4 regions of the Bacillus sp. N12A5 genome follow, and region 1 is predicted to be linked to each of the others. Evidence: predicted binding sites of a transcription regulator. Region 1 holds the regulator's gene; each other region holds the start of a gene.
What was found. Region 1 encodes Rex, which represses fermentation and respiration genes when NADH is low (regulators of the CRP and FNR family bind a similar motif). Its sites were predicted from a motif close to TTGTGAAATATTTCACAA; they were not measured.
Positions count from the first base shown of each region.

Region 2: a site for Rex is predicted at 1,626-1,643, ahead of MOC09_RS05645 (L-lactate dehydrogenase). Genes of this name have one in related genera too.
Region 3: a site for Rex is predicted at 2,989-3,006, ahead of MOC09_RS18010 (nitrate reductase subunit alpha). Genes of this name have one in related genera too.
Region 4: a site for Rex is predicted at 1,390-1,407, ahead of MOC09_RS01675 (DUF1641 domain-containing protein). Genes of this name have one in related genera too.

Region 1 covers NZ_JALAMR010000007.1:270,029-275,965, forward strand. Annotated here, with positions in the region: gene groL (chaperonin GroEL) at 1-961, opposite strand, end outside; gene groES (co-chaperone GroES) at 1,008-1,292, opposite strand; gene MOC09_RS09310 (CPBP family intramembrane glutamic endopeptidase) at 1,531-2,265, shown strand; gene MOC09_RS09315 (YdiK family protein) at 2,262-2,453, shown strand; gene tatC (twin-arginine translocase subunit TatC) at 2,685-3,449, opposite strand; gene tatAY (sec-independent protein translocase protein TatAY) at 3,456-3,629, opposite strand; gene MOC09_RS09330 (redox-sensing transcriptional repressor Rex) at 3,651-4,298, opposite strand; gene moaC (cyclic pyranopterin monophosphate synthase MoaC) at 4,295-4,807, opposite strand; gene MOC09_RS09340 (ABC-F family ATP-binding cassette domain-containing protein) at 4,933-5,937, shown strand, end outside.
Region 2 covers NZ_JALAMR010000004.1:68,702-74,638, reverse strand. Annotated here, with positions in the region: gene MOC09_RS05650 (L-lactate permease) at 1-588, opposite strand, end outside; gene MOC09_RS05645 (L-lactate dehydrogenase) at 622-1,587, opposite strand; gene amyE (alpha-amylase) at 1,760-3,739, opposite strand; gene MOC09_RS05635 (DUF6773 family protein) at 3,996-4,487, opposite strand; gene MOC09_RS05630 (YfcC family protein) at 4,603-5,937, opposite strand, start outside.
Region 3 covers NZ_JALAMR010000019.1:25,111-31,047, reverse strand. Annotated here, with positions in the region: gene MOC09_RS18010 (nitrate reductase subunit alpha) at 1-2,923, opposite strand, end outside; gene arfM (Crp/Fnr family transcriptional regulator ArfM) at 3,137-3,613, opposite strand; gene MOC09_RS18000 (YwiC-like family protein) at 3,757-4,476, shown strand; gene fnr (fumarate/nitrate reduction transcriptional regulator Fnr) at 4,510-5,226, opposite strand; gene narK (nitrate transporter NarK) at 5,325-5,937, opposite strand, start outside.
Region 4 covers NZ_JALAMR010000002.1:255,195-261,131, forward strand. Annotated here, with positions in the region: gene MOC09_RS01665 (multidrug resistance efflux transporter family protein) at 1-483, opposite strand, end outside; gene MOC09_RS01670 (cupin domain-containing protein) at 615-1,112, shown strand; gene MOC09_RS01675 (DUF1641 domain-containing protein) at 1,503-1,925, shown strand; gene MOC09_RS01680 (NAD(P)/FAD-dependent oxidoreductase) at 1,965-3,143, shown strand; gene uxaC (glucuronate isomerase) at 3,317-4,726, shown strand; gene MOC09_RS01690 (MFS transporter) at 4,806-5,937, shown strand, end outside.

The sequences.
Region 1 (5,937 bases):
CTTTAGAAGCGCGTCCCAATTGAGCGATTTGAGTAGATTTCAGGTCAAGGCCAAGATCTTCTGTGATGACTTCTCCGCCAGTAAGGACAGCGATGTCTTCAAGCATTGCTTTACGGCGGTCACCGAAGCCAGGAGCTTTAACAGCCACTGCGTTGAATGTGCCGCGAAGTTTGTTCACAACAAGTGTAGCAAGTGCTTCGCCTTCAACATCCTCAGCGATCAGAAGCAATGGTTTGCCTTGCTGAACAACCTGCTCAAGCACAGGAAGGATTTCTTGAATGTTTGTGATTTTTTTGTCTGTGATTAAGATGTAAGGATTGTCAAGAACCGCTTCCATCTTATCAGAGTCAGTTACCATGTAAGGAGACGCATATCCGCGGTCGAATTGCATACCTTCAACAACTTCAAGCTCAGTTGTGAAGCCTTTAGACTCTTCGATTGTGATAACGCCGTCGTTTCCTACGCGCTCCATTGCTTCAGCGATAAGGCTTCCGACTTCCTCATCAGCCGCAGAGATCGCAGCAACCTGAGCGATAGACTCTTTTCCTTCGATTGGCTTAGAAATTTCTTTTAAGTTTTCGATCGCAACCGATACAGCTTGTTCCATCCCTTTACGCACGCCTACAGGGTTAGCGCCTGCTGTTACGTTTTTAAGGCCTTCACGGATCATTGCTTGCGCAAGAACTGTTGCAGTTGTTGTACCGTCACCGGCAACGTCGTTTGTTTTGCTGGCTACTTCAGCAACAAGCTTAGCACCCATGTTTTCAAACGCGTCTTCCAGCTCGATTTCTTTAGCGATTGTTACACCGTCATTTGTGATTAACGGAGAACCGAATTTTTTCTCTAGAACCACGTTGCGTCCTTTTGGTCCTAAAGTTACTTTAACAGCATCAGCAAGTGCATCGACACCGCGAAGCATTGCGCGGCGAGCTTCTTCACTAAACTTAATTTCTTTTGCCATGTTTACAAGACCTCCTCAAATGTTTTAAATATTGTTTATTTAAGAATTAGCCGATAACAGCTAAAATGTCGCTTTCACGTAAGATTAAGTATTCAGTACCTTCGTATTTCACTTCAGTACCTGCGTATTTTGAGAAGATAATGCGGTCGCCCTCTTTTACTTCTAAAGCAACGCGCTCTCCGCTTTCTAACACGCGACCTGAACCAGCTGCCACGATTTTGCCTTCTTGCGGTTTTTCTTTTGCAGAATCCGGCAACACAATTCCGCTGGCAGTTTTTTCTTCAGATTCTACGAGTTCAATGACAACGCGATCACCTAATGGCTTTAACAATGTAATAACCTCCTCAATAGTATGAATATGTAATTTTAGCACTCAGCACTAAAGAGTGCTAACACAATTCTTATAATAAAGAATCTCCCTTCCAATTTCAAGTGATAAGATAAAAAATTTTTCACGCTTACATCATTCTTTTCCGCTCCCTTTTCCGTTAGCTTTTTCACCCCCGTACCGATTATGTTACAATAGCTGTAGATGAACGAAACCCACTTAACAAAGGAGTACATACCATTTGAGAAAACAGTATTGGTTTATTATTTTGACATATATCATCATGCAGTTTTCCGCATTAATCGCGATTCCCTTGTTATTTAAATTCGGTTATGCCGGAGGACAGCCTACAAATGAAAATATGCTGCATGCACAAGGATTATGGTCCGTCATCAGCTTTATCGCCTGTCTCGTTGTTGTTCTGCTGATTCTGAGAACCGTTCCGAAAGAAACGCTGCGAAACGGACAGAAGGACTCAATCGGACTTTCTATCCTTTGGGCGATAGCCGGTTTTTTCATTGCCCTTTTCTCTCAAGGAATAGCAGGCTCTATTGAATATTATGTTTTTGGCATCGGAAGAGAATCAGAAAATACACAAGCGATTCTGGATGTCATTCAGGCAGTCCCGCTCATGATTATCGTTTCTTCCATCGTCGGGCCTATATTAGAAGAAATCATCTTCAGAAAAATCATTTTTGGGACGCTGTACGAAAAAACGAATTTCTTTTTCGCAGGACTGATCAGCTCGGTTATTTTCGGTATTGTTCACGCTGATTTGAAGCATCTTCTTCTATATACAGCGATGGGCTTTACCTTTGCATTTTTATATGCGAGAACAAAACGGATATGGGTGCCGATTTTCGCCCATTTAATGATGAATACATTCGTCGTCATCATGCAGCTTGAGCCTGTTCGGAATTACCTTGAACAGCAGAGCACACAAATGCAATTGATTATTGGAGGATTATTTTTATGAGAAACCCGGTAGTTTGGGGAATGATCTACTTTGCCGTAGGATGCATCTTTACTTATCTTGCCGCAAGCTCGCCAGGCAGCATGTGGTCGTTTTACTCCATCCTGCTGATGGTGTTCGCCGCTTACAACATCAGCATTTCTTTTAAGATGTTCGCCTTTTCATTTAAAATCAAAAAGAACCAAAAATAAAGAAAATCCATTTCTGAATGAGAAATGGATTCAAATTAAATCCTAAAACGGCTTTCGTTTTAGGATTTTGTCATTTTCAGCGTGATTGAAAACCCTTGAAGTCTAGGAAAGGCGAGCATTGGAGCGGAGCGAATGTTTTCATTCGTGAGCACCAACGCACAGGCTTGACAACGAATGCAGGGGTTTGTCAATACGCTGAATCCATTTCTCGCAAGAGAAATGGATTTTTTATTATTGCCCCGAAGACACATCCTGATCGGCTGTACTGCTTTTCTGCGCTTTCCGATAGGCGGCCTTCGATATCAGAATACTGATTTCATATAAAATCAAAAGCGGGACTGTAACCATCATATGGGACAGAAGCTCAGGCGGTGTAATCAGGGCTGCGATCACCAAGAGCGTAAAATACGCATACTTTCTGATTTTCGCCAAGAACATCGGTGTCACAATTCCGAGCCTAGTCAAAAACATGAGGATGACCGGCATTTGAAACAGCAGTCCAAACGGAATCGTCAGCTGCAGCAGAAAATGAAAATATTCATTAATTCCGATCACCTGATTGACATTCAAGTCCTGAGAGATCCGCTTCATAAAATCAACAACAAAAGGAAATAAAATATAATATGAAAAAGATAAGCCCGCTAAAAACAGCAAAATAGAGATCGGAATGTAGCTGAGCGTTACTTTGCGCTCTTTCTCATAGAGGCCCGGGCTCACAAAAGCCCAAAGCTGATAAAGAATAACCGGCGAGGTCAGGACAATGCCGATGATAAACGCAAACTGCATAAACACATAAAGCGGGTCTGTCAGGTTAAACGCGTTAAGCGTAAGCTGCTTCGCTTCATCTGTTTCTTGCAGATACACAATAATCGGCTTCGCTAAAAAGAATCCCGCGATAAAGAAAACGACAAACGCCAGCGCTACAATCAGCAACCGTTTTCGAAGCTCAGCAATATGCTCCAGCAGCGACATTTGATTCACTTTCATTCGAGTCATCCTAACTTACTGATCTTCTTTCTTTTTTTCCTCTTCATCACTCGTTAATCCTTTAGTAGCGTTTTTGAATTCACGAAGTGTGTCTCCCGCAGCTTTCCCCAGTTCAGGCAGCTTTTTAGGGCCGAAGATAATCAGAGCAACGATTGCGATAACAGCAAGGCTTCCAGGACCGATCGGCATATGTGGGCTCCTCCTTTCCCTCTATTCGATTTCCTCTAAAACTGAATAATGCTTCAAGAAATAAACCAGTGACTGAAGCTCAACTGCTAAATCTATATGATGAATTCGAATGTGTTCCGGCACATTCAAACGGGCCGGCGTAAAATTAAGAATGCCCTTGATTCCTAACGCGACCAATCTGTCTGTAATCGATTGAGCGGCAACTGCTGGCACTGTAAGAATGGCAACTGATTCATCTTTCACGTGTTGTTCAAGGTCATCAAGGTTATAGACGGGCACGCCGCCTACCTCAGTTCCTATTTTACTCTCATTTATATCAAAAGCCATAGAAATTTTTGTGTTATTATTTTTTGTGAAATTGTAGTGAAGAAATGCCGTTCCCAAGTTCCCGACACCGATCAAGATGACGTCTGTCATCTCATCCTGATCAAGGGTTTTTCGGAAAAAAGACAGCAAATAATCCACATTATATCCGTATCCTTTTTTGCCAAGAGCTCCAAAATAGGAAAAATCCCTCCGAATCGTGGCAGAATCAACCTTTACGGCATCACTGAGTTCAGCGGATGATACACGCTGTTTTCCTGACGCATGCAGATTCTTTAAAAAGCGATAGTAAAGCGGCAGCCGTTTTGCCGTCGCCTGCGGAATTTTTGATTGATCCTTATTCATTTTTGGTCCTCCAAATTATACTCGGATAGTTCTCTTTTGAAATCACCGTTTTTCCCGCCTGTCTTCTCCAGCAAGAAAGTAGGGCCGATGACCATTCCCTTATCAAGGGCCTTGCACATATCGTAAACGGTAAGAGCGCACACCGATGCAGAAGTGAGCGCTTCCATTTCCACACCTGTACTCCCTTTCGTTTTGACCTGTGCTTTTATATGAAGTATAACTTCTGCTTCTTTTATTTTCCAGTCAAACGATATATCTACCCCGCTCAATGAAAGCGGATGGCACATCGGAATGATATTCGACGTTTGCTTTGCGGCCATAATGCCTGCCACCTGTGCGACAGCCAGTACATCTCCTTTGCCGATATCGTGACTCTGTATTTTCTCGTACACCTCATTCTTCATGTGTACGCTTGAAACAGCCGCCGCAGTACGGACAGTCGAAGATTTTTCGCTAATATCCACCATCTGGGCTCTGCCCTGTTCATTAAAATGAGAAAATCCATTCATATTAAAACGCTCCTTAAACAGATCATACACTATTTTCTTCTCTATGTCTTATATGGCCAATGTATTGTTTGCTGACTTCTGGTTCATAAGCTACACTTAACTTATTATAGCAGAGGTGAAATAATATGATGATCTTACAAATTAATCAGCTGTCCAAATCATTTGGTGCTGATACTATTTTAAACAATATAAAGCTGGAAGTCAGAAATCGTGATCGCATCGCCATTGTCGGAAGAAATGGCGCGGGAAAATCCACGCTTCTTAAAATTATCGCAGGCCAGCTTTCGTATGAAAAGGGCGAAATCATTAAACCGAAAGATATTACAATGGGATATCTTGCCCAGCATACGGGCTTGGATTCTAAGCTTACCATAAAAGAAGAGCTGCTGACCGTTTTTGACCACTTAAAAGCAATGGAAAAAGAGATGCGGGCTATGGAAGAAAACATGGCGGCAGCTGATCCCGGTGAATTGGAAAGCATCATGAAAACCTACGACCGGCTTCAGCAGGAATTCAAGGATAAAGGAGGCTACCAATATGAAGCGGATGTCAGATCTGTTCTTCACGGCCTCGGCTTCAGCCATTTTGACGATTCAACACAGGTGCAAAGCCTCAGCGGAGGCCAGAAAACAAGGCTGGCCCTGGGGAAGCTTCTATTAACACAGCCTGATTTGCTCATTCTCGATGAGCCGACAAACCATCTGGATATTGATACGCTAACCTGGCTAGAACATTATTTGCAAGGCTATTCAGGCGCCATTCTCATCGTATCGCATGACCGTTACTTTTTGGACAAAGTGGTGAACCAAGTATACGAAGTTTCCAGAGCCGAAAGCAAAAGGTATCACGGCAACTACAGCGCTTATCTCGACCAAAAAGCCGCGCAGTATGAAAAAGATCTGAAAATGTATGAAAAGCAGCAGGATGAAATCGCAAAGCTTCAGGACTTCGTGGATCGAAATTTGGCGAGAGCCTCTACCACAAAAAGAGCGCAAAGCCGCCGAAAGCAGCTTGAACGAATGGAAGTCATGTCAAAACCGCTCGGCGATGAAAAATCCGCAAGCTTTCATTTTGATATTACAAAACAGAGCGGAAATGAGGTCCTACGCGTTCAGGATCTCACAATCAGC
Region 2 (5,937 bases), on a different contig from region 1:
CGTCCACATCAAAGTCCGTGACAGCTCAAGAGCAGACAAATCACCAATCTGCGCCCCTGTGATCACAGGAATCCCGATCGCCCCAAAGGCTCCGGAGGCTGCGTTGGCAATCAAGCAGAGCGCCGCCGCTTTTAACGGTTTAAATCCAAGTTCGACGAGCAGTGCCGCACTAATCGCAATCGGAACACCAAAACCGGCCGCGCCTTCCAAAAACGCGTTAAAACAAAAACCAATTAATAATAGCTGTAATCGTTGGTCAGGCGAAATGCCGGCAATGCTGGAACGAATAATGGTAAATTTACCGGTTTTCACTGCGATTTTATACAGCCACACCGCCATCAGGACGATGTAGCCAATCGGCCATAGCCCGCTCCCGATTCCAAGTAAAACAGAAGAAATTGCTTTTTCAACCGGCATATGAAATGCCAAAACAGAGACGAAGAAACTGACGGCTAGGGTAAGAAATGCCGCAAGAATGCCTTTCATTTTAAAAACAGTTAAAGCCAATAGAAAAAAGAGAATCGGAGTGAGCGCCACGAGTGCGCTCACATACTCGTTTCCAAACGGATCATACAACTGCTCCCACATTGACAATCAGCCCTTTACTCTATAGTTGCATTTTTAGTTGACTTGTTGTTCTGCAAAATGAGGCTTTAAAATGTTTTTAAGGACGCCTGCGCTGTGAAGGAACTGTTCTTTTTCTTTCTCATTTAAGCTCAGCTCAGTAATGCCTGCAATACCTCCGCGGTTTACGACAGCCGGAACGCCGATGTACACGTCATCTGCGCCGTATTGCCCGTCCAAATATGTGCTGACAGTTAAAATGCTGTTTTCATTATGAAGAATGGCTTTTGTTATGCGGGCTAGGCTCATCGCAACGCCATAATAAGTCGCACCTTTTTTCTCAATGATATGGTAAGCTGCGTTTTTCACGTCATCTACAATTTGGTCTAGCTCCTCTTGTTTGTACGCATCGTTTTTCTCAACGAGTTCACTGACAGGCACACCGCCGACATTCGCGTGGCTCCAGACAGGGAGCTCAGTATCACCGTGCTCTCCGATAATATGCGCGTGCACGTTTTGAGGCGCTGCGCCAAAGTATTCGCTCAGCATGTAACGGAATCTCGCAGAATCCAGTGTTGTGCCGCTTCCGATCACTCTCTCTTTTGGCAGGCCGCTGAATTTCCATGTAGCGTAAGTCAGAATATCAACAGGATTTGTCGCGATTAAGAAAATGCCGTCAAATCCGCTCGCCATGACTTCACTGACGATGCCTTTGAAAATCTTTAAGTTCTTTTCTACTAATTCAAGGCGTGTCTCACCAGGCTTTTGATTTGCACCGGCGCAGATGCAGACAATATCAGCATCCTTGCAGTCTTCATATGTTCCGAAAGATGTTTTGACCGGTTGCGGCGCAAATGCCTTTCCGTGGTTTAAATCCATCACATCGCCCATTGCTTTTTCTTTATTTACATCAATGACCACAAGCTCATCTGTGATCCCTTGGTTAATTAACGCAAATGCATAACTGCTTCCAACAAAACCCGCTCCGATTAAAGCTACTTTATTTACATGTTTGTTCATCATTAATCATCCTTCCAGGGTATGTTTTTCTCTGATGTTGTTTGTGAAGTGTTTCACATTTATATTGTGCAACATTTCACAAACTATTGCAAGAGAAAAGTTTTGTCTGATTTATGAACAAAAAAGAAACCATCTAGGATGGTTTCTTTTGATTTTTTCCTCTGATCGCTTGCCCTCAATAAGGAAGTGAACCGCTTAAGCCTGAGTCATTATATAACCCGTTTTGCACGTAATCAAAGCCGGGCTGATTCTGACCGGGCACTTGGGCGCTGCCATTATTAAAAATCACTTTGGCGTTCGTTGTATCCGTATCCGCAGGCAGCGTCAGCGTGTAAATTCCATCTGCATTTTTAGCCATAGGTTTTCCGGGCCAGGATCCGGTTAATTCTATCGCCCTGCCCCCATCATGTTTATAGATATAAGCATTTACTTGGCCCCAATGGTTTGGATTTTGATAGCCAATTGTTTTGGCCGAAGACGGATCTCTTTTTACAAAGCTGTATTCCTGAGTCCTCATTACGCCCTCACTGTTCGTTCCTTTTAATGTGATGGTGTATGCTTTTCCAAATGGATCTCCTTTTCCTATCGTTAGTTGGTCTCCATCCTTAAACGCTGTCTCTTGCCCTTTATTGATTTGATACACAGCTTTTGCTGTATTCCCATCTGCACGCAGGGTAATCGTCAGTTGATCATTGAAAAAATGGGTGACTCCTGTTTTGACATTCTCAAGGAAGACGTGAGGCGCATTTGCAATATCGTCAGGATATAGAACAACCACAGATCTGGCATTGATCGTGCCTGTCAGTTTGCCATCCGTTACTTGAAATGCACCGGCACCAGCTTTATTAGCATACCTGCCATCAGGTAATTTCGTTGACGTATTGATGGTGACAGAGGATGAACCTGCATTTGCCAGCACAACGCCATGTGACCCGCGCTGATTCATGAATATCTGGTTATTTCCATTCGGATTCGAGAGTTCCTCAGGCTGGCCAGCCATTACATTGTGAAATGTGTTGACCGCAGTGATGGCCTGATCTTTAAATAGCTCGCTTCCTCGGTCGCCTATTTGGCTTATCCCTGGGAATCTCACACCATTTCCGCCGCCCTCAGGCCTGGAAAAGAAGAGAGGCGTACTGCCTGACCGAGAAGCAATCACTGCCCAGCCTAACCGAATATCGTCATCACTCATCCATGTAGACTCTTCCTCATCATTGGCATACGTATCATGCGATTCCACCCATGTGACTAGCTTGTCCGCAGACACATCAGATGCATAATGGGAGATATTTGACACGCTCAGATTGCGATTCTTTAAAGCAGATCTTATGGAATGGCCGTAGTTAGATGCTGTCACATTCATATAATTCGCATATGCAGCATCTCTGGAGGCACTATCTTGCAGGATTTCTCCGTATTGGAACTCCGCAGATGTATTTGTGATATTCGGCCAAAACTGACTGCCGTAATTCCCATCATCCGGAAGCTCTATATGTTTGGCCGCATCAAATCGAAATCCGTCTGCGCCGTCATTCAATGCTCTTTCTAAGAAATGTTTCAGATAGGACTGCACTTGTGTATTTTGTGTATTCCAATCATACAGCCCCAGCAATGAATTCTGCGTGACATCCCATCGGTCAGACCAGTTTTTAATTTGTGTGTTTCCATGGGTCCAGTTTGGAATACTCTTAATCTCATTGGAAATGGCAGCATAATCACTGGTGGTATGATTGATGACCGCATCAACAATGACCTTTACGCCATACTCTTCAGCGGCTTCACACATGTCTTTAAATTCTTGCTCGGTCCCTAAGTAACGGTTGCCAATCTGGTACGATGTCGGCTGATACAGCCAGTACCAGTTTGACATGCTTTTATTCCCTTGGTTCCCTTCCTTGACTTGGTTAATCGGAGACGTCTGAATGGCTGTATATCCTGCATCATGAATATCCTTCATATTGTGTTTTAACGTATTGAACGACCAATTCCATGCATGGAGAATGGTTCCGCTTTTGATCGACGGTGCTGTAAGCTCATTCGATTTGTTCGCCGTTTCAGCACCCGCAGCCGCCGGTCCTGCCAGAACCAAATGAAACAGCAATAAAAGCCCAGCGAATAACGGCAGTAAAGAGGTTTTAAAACGTTTTCCAAGCATTCTTGACACTCCTTATTTGATTTTTAAAAACTTACTGTGGAGTCAAAAATCCCTCTTACTAATTCTTCCGCTTCCTCCTTTCAAACGAATGTGAAGTCTGGAGAATTTTGTTAACGCTTACATTTCAAATTATCACATTCATCCCAGCAAAACAACTTGATAGAGAGAATTCAAATCTATATTCCTATCCAAATAGAAAACGCTGCCCCCGAACTGTGAGACGTTCCCCTCACAAACAAAAAAAGAAACCATCTCACTAAGATGATTTCTTCTCTGCTTCTTCTTTTATCGCCCTTCTGTAAGCCAGCTTCACAATCACATACCGAAGCAGAAACAGAGCGCCGCCGCAGACGATAAAAAGAAGGATCATTTTCAGCCAAGCGAAGAATGTATGGGGAATCCCCCTGTCGTACATCGTAAGCACCACTACTGCAAAGGCGACCGCAATTGATTCTATTCGCTGCTGCTTCACCCGTTTTTGCAGTTCTTCTTCGGTGTCTATTCTCGGCATGAGCATTCCAGATGCCGCTGCCCTGATGCAGTAATATAAGATGATCATGAACAAAAACACAAGGCTTGCAGCCCATTCTTTAAACGGAAATTCAAACATAATGCCGCGGATCATCACATCAAGAAGCGCAAAAGCACCCGCTATCATCCCAATCTCCGACCAGATTTTTTGTTCTTTTTCTTTTACTCTCTTATTTTTCCCATTCACGCCTGAAAGTCTATTACGCAGATTATTCATGACCTTCCTCCCGCATTTTTACGAATGGCTTATGGCTTACATGTTACAATAACAGCCTGCGCTTCTGCAATGAATAACTCAAAAGCCCGCCGTACAAGCCGGCGGGCAGCAATCGTTAAAACGGCCCCCAATTGATCATGACGCCGATCACAATAAAGACAAGCCCGATCAAAAACCAAATCAAAGCAAGCGGCACCATAAACCGCAGCCACTTGATATACGGAATGCCGCTGGCGGCAAGCACCGCCATAAGGACGCCGGATGTCGGATTTACACAGTTGACGACTCCTTCTCCAAGCATAACCGCTTCCACTGCAACCTGTCTCGTAATTCCCATCAAATCAGCGAGCGGTGCCAGGATGGGAATAAATACAACGGCTTCTCCAGACCCTGAAGAGATGAGAAAATGAAGCAGCGCACTGGCGATATACATGCCGATCGCCCCGGCAACCGGGCTGAATCCATCCAGAAGCGATGCCAAAGCATTCACGACTGTATCGAGGAGCTTGCCATTTTCAAGAATGACAGAAATGCTTCGTGCCATCCCGACAATCAGTGCCCCATATACAAGGCTTTGGCAGCCCGTAATGAAGGTTTTGGCAATATCGTTTGCCGCAAGCCCGCCTATTAAACCGGCAAGGACAGAAATAAAAATAAACGTCGCAGCCATTTGGGAATCAGACCAGCCCAGCTTTAAAGCGCCGTATAAAAACCCGATCAGCGACAATCCCGCGACAGCCAAAATCAGCTTATGTCGAACAGTAAACGGCACTGACTGATCTTCTTCTGGATCAGCTTGACCCATTCCTGCCGCCGGAAACCAATTTGTCCCCAACACACTGGCATCCTTTGATTTTTTTAATTTTCTTGTATAAAGATAGATATAAATAATAGAAGACAGCAAAAAGCATATGTATATCACAACACGCAGGCCAATCCCCGAAAAAAGCGGCAGCTCCGCGATGGATTGCGATAAACCGAGGGGGGACGGTGATAAAATAGTAGAGTTAAATCCAGCGTAGCAGCCGATGTAAATAACAGCGGCGCCAGCGACCGCGTCCCATTTTAAGGATCGTGCAACAATGATACCGATGGGAATAAAACCGATAACTGAATTCACGACAATCCCGGTTGTTCCGAGAATGGAGAACAATGCGCCGACAATACAAATAAATAATAATTGCTTGGTGCGGAATTTGCTGATGACATTGTAAATCAGGCCGTTGATGGCACCCGTTTTTTCTAAAATGGCAATGGTGCCGCCTGTAAATAAAATCAGAAAGATGATTGGCGCTGATCCGACCATTCCATCCTGAAGAGACGTAAAAAAGCTGATCAGGCTGACCGGTGACTGTTCAATTGATTGATAGCTTCCCGGCACCGCAGTCGTAATATCTCCCTTTGTTACGCGGTCAAATTCTCCCGCCGGCACAACATATGAAGCAACGGC
Region 3 (5,937 bases), on a different contig from region 1:
GGTTTGTGATGTTTTCAAGTGATTCCCATGCTTTGACGGCGACCTTTCCATTCGAAGTGGATGATAGGGTTAAAATCGCTTCTGCTGCCTGCTTTGCATCACTTATATTTGGACATCCCTTTGCGACGCTGTCCGAGGTGATGTCTCCCAGTCTCTTTTTGAGTGATTCATATTCATCGGCTATCGACCAGCTCATTCCTTTTGTTCCGCTCGGCTTTAAAGCGGCGTTAGGACCGAGCGCGGTCATTTTATGAAAAATGTGCTTGTAATCCCGTTCAACAACTTGGATATTTGGCATCGATTTTCCCGGTATGGCCTCACATTCGCCCTTGCTCCAGTCCTTGATTTTGCCGAACGGCTGGGCTAATTCCTGCATGGTGTCATGGAGGAGCGGCGTCGCGACCACTTCTTTCACCGGCTCCATATCGACTTCTTCTGCCAGATCGGAAACGGCTTTTGACAGAGCCTTAAAAATATCCCAGTCTGATTTCGATTCCCACGGAGCCGAGATGGCCGGAGCAAAAGGATGGATAAACGGATGCATATCCGTGCTGCTGAGATCGTGTTTTTCATACCATGTCGCCGCCGGCAGCACGATATCGGAATATAGCGCCGTACCAGCCATTCGAAAATCAAGATTGATTAATAAGTCGAGCTTTCCTTCCGGTGCCTGGTCCCGCCATTTGATTTCTTCCGGACGGATGCTGTCGCTGTCGTCATTCATCAAACCGTTCGTCGTCCCCAGCAAATGCTTGAGAAAATATTCGTGCCCTTTTCCTGAGCTGGAGATCAGATTCGCTCGCCATACGAAGAGATTCCTAGGAAAATTCACTTCATTGTCAGGATCTTCAATTGCGAATTTCAGTTTTTTCTCTTGGAGCTGTGAGGCCACGTACGCACCTACGTCTTCAGGTGTTGCCGCCCCTGCCTTTTCAGCTTCTTTGTACAGATCGATGCCGTTTTGATTAAAAGTCGGGTATGACGGAAGCCACCCTAGCCGCGCCGCCAGCACATTGTAATCGGCGTGGTGCTTGTAGCGGGATGACGCAGCGATCGGTGAAGCCAGGTCACTGATCGGCTGGTCCTCGTAACGCCACTGGTCTGTCGCAAAGTAGAAAAATGAGGTGCCGTTTTGCAGTTTAGGCACGCCTTCCCAGTCCTTTGCATTTGCAATCGTCTGCCATCCTTCAGCAGGACGGAGCTTTTCCTGCCCCACATAATGGGCCCAGCCTCCGCCGTTTACGCCTTGGGCGCCTACCAGTAAAACAAGATTTAACACTGCCCGGTAGATTGTGTCGGAGTTGAACCAGTGGTTAATCCCCGCTCCTACGATAATCATGGACCGGCCGTCTGTATCGATCGCATTCTGGGCAAATTCTCGGGCAATTTTAATGACAGCTTCTTTTTTGATTCCTGTCATCTGTTCCTGCCAGGCAGGCGTAAACGGCTCAGGATCATCATAGGAGACAGCTGATCGTTTGCCGATGCCCCGGTTCACGCCGTAGTTAGCCAGGATCAAGTCAAACACAGTCGTAACGTACGTCTCTTCACCGTTCAGGTGCATTTTTTTAATAGGAAGATCCCGATCAAGCACTTTGTTTCCGTCATTTGAAAAATACGGGATGTGCACCGTGCCGATTTCGTCTTCTATTCCCAGCACAGAGAGACGGGGTTCAATCGGTTCCCCGGTTTCTTCATCAATCATGTGCAGGTTCCATTTCTGCTGCCCATCCCAGCGCGAGCCCATTGTCCCCTGCGGTATGGCAAATGCGCCTGTCTGTTCATTCCAGACTGCAGGCTTCCACTGATCATGCTTTGTCTGCCGCCCGATGTCCTTCGCATGAAGAAACCGGCCCGCTGTATATACGCCATTTTCCTTTGACAGGGTGACGAAGAATGGAAAATCGGTGTATTGCTTCGCGTACTCAATAAAACGTTCAGTTTCTTGGTTCACGTAAAATTCCTGCAAAATGACATGACCCATGGCCATCGCAAGCGCCCCATCAGTCCCTTGGCGGATACTCAGCCAGTCATCCGCAAACTTTGAGGATTCTGCAAAATCCGGACTGATCGAAATGACCTTAGCGCCTTTATAGCGGGCCTCCGCCAAAAAATGCGCGTCAGGCGTTCTCGTTAATGGAACGTTGGAGCCCCATGTGATGATATAGCCCGAATTGTACCAATCACTGCTTTCCGGAACATCCGTCTGGTCACCCCAGATTTGCGGGGATGCCGGGGGAAGATCCGCATACCAGTCATAAAAACTGAGCATAGGGCCGCCGATTAACGACATAAACCGGGAGCCTGAGGCATGGCTGATCATGGACATAGCCGGAATCGGAGAAAAACCGACGTTCCGGTCTGGCCCGTATTTCATCACTGTATACAGCAGAGAGGCTGAAATCAGCTTCAGCACCTCCGGCCATTCGGCACGCACAAACCCGCCTTTTCCTCTTGCCTGTTTATAGGACTTCGCTTTTTCAGGGTTTTCCACAATCGATTTCCAGGCTTCTAATGGATTTTGATGCGTCTGCAGTGCTTCCCGCCACAAATGAATCAGCACACCGCGCACGTATGGATATTTCACACGAAGCGGGCTGTAGATATACCATGAAAAACTCGCCCCCCGCGGACAGCCTCTCGGTTCGAAATCAGGCATATCGGGGCCTGTTGATGGATAATTTAGGTTTTGCCCTTCCCATGTGACAATGCCGTTTTTCACATAGATATTCCAGCTGCAAGACCCCGTGCAATTGACGCCATGGGTGGAGCGAACGACTTTGTCGTATTGCCATCTGTTTCTGTATACATTCTCCCAATCGCGATCTTCGCGGGTGGTTTGGCTATGTTTATTTGAATGGTGTTCGATAGGAGAGAAATAATGTAATCTCCTAAACAACGGACTCATTTTCTTTTTCTTCATAAGAGTTCACTCCTTCCGAGTCAGGTGATGCTAAGTTCCACTATAAACAGAGACAGCGTGTTTCCTTGTGAACTATGTCACACACTCTGCTTTTTTCACAAAATGTTCACACATGGGAGAAGGAAGAACTTTCACAGGATGTAATGAACGCGGCGATCAGGAAGGCCTCCTCATTAGCCGCCTGTCATGTAAGATCAAAACACCCGGTTCTCATTAGGAACCGGGCTCGGCGTTTTCATCCTGTGAGGTATGCAGGTACCGCAAAAATAATTGATAGGAACAAAAGACATTTTGCTGAAGCATGGCCAAAAAGTTCATTTGCAGCTGCGCATTGTAAGACATCATTTTCTTAAATATGTAATAAGGGATATTGAGTATTAGAATATCAGGAGAGGCATTGACTGAGATAAATGGCGATAAATACAGCCCGCCTTTTTCATCAATCGGAAACACATCGCCTTTTTCCCACAGCGCAACGGTTTTCGATCCTTCAGGGAGCCTGCTGTCCATAAAACGGACACTTCCTTTTAATACAATATAGACGGATTGAGAATGAAGAAAGGATGGAGACTGATCACATAAGCCGCAGATAAATGTCCCATTTTTCAGCAAGGTTTCGACAATGGATTGAGGCACTTCATTAAACATGGGAAGTTGTTTCAGAAAAAATAAATAGTCACACTGATTCATAGGAAAGCCTCCTGTGTTAAGGATAGCTTTAGTGTAGCCCGATTGAGCCTGTACAGCAGTGATGTATTTCACAGCTTGTATGATGAATGTCACTCATCTGGAGGATGACAGCATTTATAATAAAATAAAAAAGGAGGATTTTGATGAAGGCGCTAATTCCGAAGCAGCACGGTGCATGGGCGATGCTGCTGATTCCATTTTTGCTCGGGATGGTCAAGGGAGGCCCTGTTTTCTGGCATATTCCGCTCTTCCTAGGCTGGCTTTTCCTTTACTTGGCGGTTTATCCCGTTTCGCTCGCCTTGAAAAAGAAACAAATCAAACCCTATCAAAAGTGGATATGGTTTTACGGTTTTCCGGCCTGCTGCTTTTTGATTGTCTCTGTTTTTCATAAGCCGCCGCTCTTCTGGGTTGGCGTTTCTTTATTGCCGCTGTTTCTCATCCATATGTATTATGCCCGCCGAAAAAACGAACGGGCGCTAGTGAATGATATTGCGGGTGTCTTGTTCTTTTGTTCAGGCGGGCTTGCAAGCTGCTGGCTGGGGACTGGAACACTCGACGGCTGGGCTTGGTTTATATTCATGCAATCCGCTTTATTTTTTATCGGGAGTTCCTTTTATGTGAAGTCGGTGATACGGGAGAGAAAAAACAGGGCATTTGCATACTGGTCATGGGGATATCACCTGCTGCTCCCCTTTCTAGCGGCTCTTCTCGGAGCAGGATGGGCATTTCTTGCTTTTGTCCCAAGCAGTTTGCGGGCATGGTTTTTTCACGGAAGGAATTGGCCTGTCAAAACGGTCGGCATTCTGGAAATTGTGAATGCCTGCGTCTTTTTCGCCGTCATGTGTCTCTTTATCACAAGATGAAAAACCAAGGACCGCCAGCGGCCCTTGGTTTTCTCAGTCAATATTGCAAATCTCCAGCGGACAGTTTTCACATTCAATCTCGCATCGTAAAAAATCCCGCTTGTGCAAAATAATTTTTCCGGATTCGTCTATCGAAATAACCCCTTGTTTGCGGAGATCTCCCAGCATGCGGTTGACACTTTCTCTTGCTGCTGCGCAAAATTTTGCCAAATCCTGATTTGTCAGCGTAATATTAATCAGAATGCCGTCGCTTCGTTCCACCCCATAGCTGTTTGATAAGCGGATAAGAGTGGAGTAGAGCGCACCCTTTTTGCCGTGAAGCAGCAGATCCCTGATTTTGGACTGTATTTTCCGGAGATGGGTGCTCATCCATTTCATAAACTCAAATGTCAAAGCACCGTTTTGGATTAATTCCTTTTCCAGCTTGTTTTTATTAATGACGAGCACCTCGCCATCCTCTAGCACCTTTGCACTGAGCATATATATCGGTTCCTCAGTAAAAAGTGTTAATTCCCCGACGATATCGTTTTTTTGGCAGATTCTAAGCGTCAGGTCTTTTCCGTCAGACGTCAGCTTGCCGATTTCAATGAGTCCCGATTGAATCAGATAAAGCTCTTCTGCATCCATTCCTTCTCGAAACAAATACGTGTGTTTTTCCATTTTTCTTTTCGTGCTGATTGATTCCAGCAATTCATGCAGACTGCTGGAAAGAAAGTCACTATCAGATGGTCGGACAGAGAGAAAATTCATGAGCTCACCTCGAAGAAAGTCACGTTGCGTATGTTTATTGTAACGTGAATTGATTTGCACCCACCCAGAAAAAACTAACAATCTTGTGAATGCCATTGCTAGTTGACGCTCTGACTGTTTCTCTCCATGTGCGTTTTCATTCTTTCCTGCCAATACATCCATATGACAAGAACAAAGCTCGCTAACGCTACTTCTGAAAGCGCCATAAAGCCGATCGCGTATTGGCCTGTTGCCTGAAAGACACTCGCCAGTATCAGCGGAGGGAAAAAACCTCCTAATCCGCCCATAGCAGACACAATCCCGTTGGTAATTCCCGCTTGCTTCGAAAAATAGAAAGGCACCAGTTTAAAAACGGTCCCGTTTCCTATGCCTGAGCAGACTGCCACCGTTAATGACCCAAACGTATAAAGGCCGATCGTCGGCGAAAATGATAAGATGATGCCTGATAAAGTAAGCCCCGCAAATACGAACATCAAGATGCGGAGCGGGCTCATTTTATCAGCCAGGAATCCGCCCGCAGGCCTGAGCAGCGTGGAGACGGCAATAAAGCCAGCCGTCCGCAAACCGGCGTCCGCTGGATTCAGCCCAAAGTGCCCCGCCAGAAAGTTCGGCAGATAGATGGTGAAGGCGACAAAGGCGCCAAACGTAATAAAATAAAACAAGCTTAAAAACCACAGAATATGATTTCGATAAACGGCTTTGATTTGAGTT
Region 4 (5,937 bases), on a different contig from region 1:
CTTCCCTGAAAGCGATTCTGCATGCTGAAGCTGAATCAGCGCCGCTCCGATCAGGATGATCACGGAAGTGCCAAGTGATACTAGGGGAATCTTTTGCCGAACGAGTTGCGGACCACCCGGCATGTCTTTTTTGACATAGAAAAAAGGAGATAAGAGCACACCGGCTACAATGGTGATTTGCCAAGTTCCGGCTACAAGCCATCCGGGACCGTAAGCAGCCGCAAAGGTAATCGGCGCGTAAAAAAGCACAAAACCGACAAAACTCCACTTGATCCAAAAGAACGGCTTTTTCCTCATCTCTTGTAAAAGAGGAGCGAATGTCCCTCTCATGATGACTATCAAACATAAAAAAGGCACCATAAAAATAAAGCGCAGCGAAGAGCTCCAAAGCCAGCTGCCTCCGGATAACTCCATCGCCCTGTTTAAAATAAAGGTAACGGCGAAAAAGAGTGAAGCTAATATTCCGATAATGATTGCTTTCATGATATCCCTCATTTTGGCATTATTTTTTATACTATACTATTCGGTATTATTCAGTTCAATGGAATCGTGAGAAAAACATCAGGTTTTGCGAGCCGCTAGGTGTGGAAGACAAAAAATAGGAGGTGACATTGATGGGAACAAAGACACAGACGTACTTCTTTCAGGATGACGGCAGGATTCCGAATCACCCAAATTTTCCGCTCGTTCGGTATCAAAACGCGTTCAGGGATACGAGTGAGGCAGAGCGGACCGTCAACTGGCATGGCTGGTCAAACAGCTGGTCAGGCAGTGTTTTTCCATACCATCATTATCACAGCAATACACATGAAGTGCTGATTGCTGTCCGCGGAGAGGCCATGATTCAATTTGGGGGAGAGAAAGGGGCCGTCATTCCTTTCTCATCCGGTGACGCTGTCGTGATTCCAGCCGGAGTCGGCCATAAAAAGCTAAGTGCTAGCTCAGATTTTACCGTCATCGGCGCATATCCGGGGGGCATTCAGTATGATATGAAGACGGGAGAGCCAGATGAACGGAAGGAAGCGATGAAACAGATCAAGCAGGTGCCGCTGCCGGCGAAAGACCCGATCACAGGAAAAAGGGCTCCTCTTTTGGAAATATGGGTAAAGTGAAGGGGAGAAATTGCTGGATTGTCAATAACTAGTGCCAGAGAAACGATATGACACGAGCTCCAAATAAATTAATTTCATAATCGAAGCAATTCACGTTCAAATTTTGTTCAAAAAGTGTTATCATATAGAAGGTAATCGAATTGGAGTTTTTTGTGTTTGCTATTTTCAGAGAGAGTAAAGGATTTTGACTTATTCAATTGTTTATTTTTGAGATAAAAATAATACTGAATATGGCAAGATGAAAAACTGGGTAGTAAACATTTATTTTTGTAAATGATTGTGCATGAATTCACAATCCTTATTCTTATGCCTTCAAGCGTGAGATCAGGGAGAGGCACTACCCTTTCCAAAAAAAATCAGCAAACTGCTTATAGTAAAGGAGAATTGGATATGCCAGAAACAATCGATCAAACAAATGCGTCTGTCAGCCAAAGCCAGCAAGATCTTATTGATCAGCTATTAAAGCCAGAAGTTCAAGAATCACTGACTGTTTTAGTTGACCAGCTTCCGAAGCTGACTGAGTTAGTGAATATTTTAACGAAGTCTTATGATTTCGCTCAGTCTGTAGCAACTGACGAAGTGCTAAAAAGCGACACAGTCGGTGCGATCACTGAAATTCTTGAGCCTGTAAAAGAAACGGCGAAAGAAGTAGCTGCGACTGCAATCGAAGCAAAAGACCGTGCAGAAGCAAGCAACGAAACGATTGGACTGTTCGGCCTGCTGCGCATGCTGAAGGATCCTCAAGCTCAAAAGCTGTTCCGTTTTGCTAACAGCTACCTTGAAGTGATGAACGAACGCGAAAACCAAAAATAATCTCAGATACAAATTGATATAAAGGACGGAGGATATACGATGTCAAAACATATTGTCATTCTAGGCGCTGGTTATGGCGGAGTTCTTTCTGCTCTAACAGTTCGCAAACATTACACAAAAGAACAAGCACGCGTGACAGTGGTAAACAAATACCCAACTCACCAAATCATTACGGAATTACACCGCCTTGCAGCAGGCAACGTGTCTGAAAAAGCGGTTGCAATGCCATTAGAAAAACTTTTCAAAGGCAAAGACATTGATCTTAAAATTGCGGAAGTAAGCTCTTTCTCAGTAGATAAAAAAGAAGTTGCGCTTGCTGACGGTTCTACATTAACTTATGATGCGCTTGTTGTAGGACTTGGTTCTGTCACAGCTTACTTCGGCATCCCAGGTCTTGAAGAAAACAGCATGGTATTGAAATCTGCTGCTGATGCGAACAAAGTCTTCAAACATGTTGAAGATCGTGTGCGTGAGTACTCTAAAACGAAAAACGAAGCAGATGCAACAATCCTTATCGGCGGAGGCGGCTTAACAGGCGTTGAGCTTGTCGGTGAGCTTGCTGACATCATGCCAAACCTTGCGAAAAAATACGGCGTAGACCATAAAGAAATCAAACTGAAACTGGTTGAAGCAGGTCCGAAAATCCTTCCTGTTCTTCCGGATGATCTTATCGAACGTGCGACGACAAGTCTTGAAAAACGCGGCGTTGAGTTCTTAACAGGTCTTCCTGTTACAAATGTAGAAGGCAACGTGATTGATCTGAAAGACGGATCAAAAGTTGTTGCCAACACATTTGTTTGGACTGGCGGCGTACAAGGTAACCCATTAGTCGGTGAATCAGGCCTTGAAGTGAACCGCGGACGTGCGACAGTAAATGACTTCCTGCAATCTACATCTCACGAAGATGTATTCGTTGCCGGAGACAGCGCTGTTTACTTTGCTCCAGATGGCCGTCCATACCCGCCAACTGCACAAATCGCATGGCAAATGGGTGAGCTGATTGGTTACAACCTATTCGCTTACTTAGAAGGCAAAACGCTTGAAACATTCAAGCCAGTAAACTCTGGTACACTTGCAAGCCTTGGACGCAAAGACGCGGTTGCCATCATTGGTGCTAATTCTACACCGCTTAAAGGTCTTCCTGCTTCCTTGATGAAAGAAGCAAGTAACGTACGCTACTTAACACACATTAAAGGACTATTCAGCCTGGCTTACTAATCCTTTCTTGTGGATCAGACATTGCCAAAAGCGTTCCTTCGGGGATGCTTTCCGGCAATGTCTTTTTTTGTTTCAAAAAAAGACATTGATCCTAGAGGAATATAAAGGTAAAATAAGACTAAATCAAAATGTTAACGTTAACATTTTGAAATAGAATGAAAGACGGTGAGGACATGGAACCCTTTATGGGCGAAAATTTTTTGTTGAAAAATGAAACCGCTGTCAACCTCTATCACCATTACGCGAAAGACATGCCGATTATTGATTACCACTGCCACTTAAGCCCGAAAGAAATCTATGAAAATAAGACATTTCAAAACATCACGGAAGCCTGGCTGTATGGAGACCATTACAAATGGCGCATTATGAGAGCCAATGGGATTGAAGAGACATACATTACAGGCGATGCGACTGATGAAGAGAAATTTATGGCTTGGGCGAAAACCGTGCCTATGGCGATCGGCAATCCCCTCTACAATTGGACCCACTTAGAACTGCAGCGTTTTTTTGGCATTTATGATGTTTTAAATGAGCAAACCGCGCCGGCTATATGGAAACAGACGAATGAACTGCTCAAAGAAGAAGGCTTCGGGGCAAGAGATTTGATTGTGAAATCAAATGTAAAGGTCGTTTGCACAACGGATGACCCTGTCGACTCTCTTGAATACCACCTATTATTAAAAGAAGACAAAGATTTTCCTGTCAGCGTGCTGCCAGGATTTCGGCCGGATAAAGGGCTTGAGATTAATCGTGAAGGCTTTCCTGATTGGGTGCGGGCACTTGAAAACGCTGCAGCCATATCGATTTCAACATACGATGAGTTTCTAAGGGCGCTGGAAAAACGAGTGCGGTTCTTCCATTCAGCCGGCGGCAGAGTGTCTGATCACGCGATCGATTCAATGGTATTTGCCGAAACGACAAAAGAGGAAGCGGGCCGCATTTTTTCTGACAGATTGCGAGGAACAGAGGTTGCTGATGAAGATGAGAAGAAATTTAAGACGTATACGCTTCAGTTTCTTTGCGGTTTGTATGCGGAACTCGATTGGGCGATGCAGTTTCATATCAACGCCTTAAGAAATACGAATACAAAGATGATGAAGAGGCTCGGACCTGACACAGGCTATGATTCTATGAATGATGAAGAAATAGCCAAGCCTTTATATAAACTGCTGAACTCAGTTGAGATGAAGAACCAGCTGCCGAAGACAATTTTATATTCACTGAATCCAAACGATAACTATGTCATCGCCAGCATGATCAACAGTTTTCAGGACGGTGTCACCCCGGGAAAAATCCAATTCGGCACGGCCTGGTGGTTTAATGATACAAAAGACGGGATGCTTGATCAAATGAAAGCGTTGTCAAATGTCGGCCTTTTCAGCCGCTTTATCGGCATGCTCACCGATTCCAGAAGCTTTCTTTCTTATACGCGCCACGAATATTTCAGGCGGATCGTCTGCAATTTGATCGGGGAATGGGTGGAAAACGGCGAAGTGCCGCGTGATATGGAGCTTTTAGGAAGCATTGTGCAAGGAATTTGCTATGACAATGCGAAACACTATTTTCAATTTCAAGAAGAGTAAGCAAACGTGTAACAAAGTGTCCACTCAGCATCACTGAGCGGATCACTGCCCGAAAATTTCTAAGACACAGAGGTGGAAGATGCGAACTGAACTGGCAAATAAGGTTGTGTCGATCGAAACAGAGAAAAGGCTTTCATTGAAAGAGAAGATTTCCTATGGTTTTGGTGATTTTGGCAACGGTTTTATGTTTGATCTCGGCCAGATTTATTTATTGAAGTATTTTACTGATGTAGCGGGAATCCCGGCTGCGATGGCCGGAGGCATTTTTTTAGTCAGCAAGCTGTTTGCAGCGATCACAGATCCAATTGTCGGCTCATCAATCGATTATCGCAAAAACATCGGCAAGCGGGGGAAATTCAGGCCTTATCTATTAATCGGCAGCATCGTGCTTGCGGTGCTTACTGTACTTATTTTTCTGTCTCCTAATGTATCAACGACCGGAAAACTGATTTATGCATATGCATCCTACATGATTTGGGGCATCGGTTATTCGTTTGTGAATATTCCGTACGGCTCATTAGGGGCTGCGATGACTCAAAATTCTGAGGATCGCACCTCCATTTCGACTTTTCGCCAGATCGGATCACTTGGAGCCTTGTTTATCACAAGTGTGGCCGTGATGCCGCTGCTCGTCAAATTTGATAATCCGAAGGTCGGCTACCCGGTGGTCATGGGCTTGTTCGCCGCACTCGGTGTGCTATGGTTTTATATTTGCTACCGCAACTGCAAAGAGCGCATTGTGATATCGGAAGCGCCAAAAGAAAAATTAACACTCTCATCTGTCGTCAAAACATTTATTGCGAATAAACCGCTGCTGACCCTTGTCTTAATGACGATTTTTTCAATTTCCGCATACAACATCAAATCCGCTATGCTCGTCTATTTCGCACAATATAATCTCGGCAATGTTGAACTGATGGCTTATATGAACTTTATTATTATCGGTTCTTCCTTTTTGGGCGTCATATTCCTTCCAAAGCTCGTCAAGATGTTTGGAAAAAAACGAACGGCAATGATTGGCTTCGGCATCAGTGTGGCTGCGGATCTGGTCAACTTTATGCTTCCGTCAAACGTCTATGTGTTTACGATTTTGGCCAGCATCGCCTTTATCGGAATCAGTATCCCGAATGGCATTACGTGGGCGCTTGTCTCCGATATTATTGACTATGGTGAATGGAAATCTGGTGAACGGAAAGAAGCAACGACATATT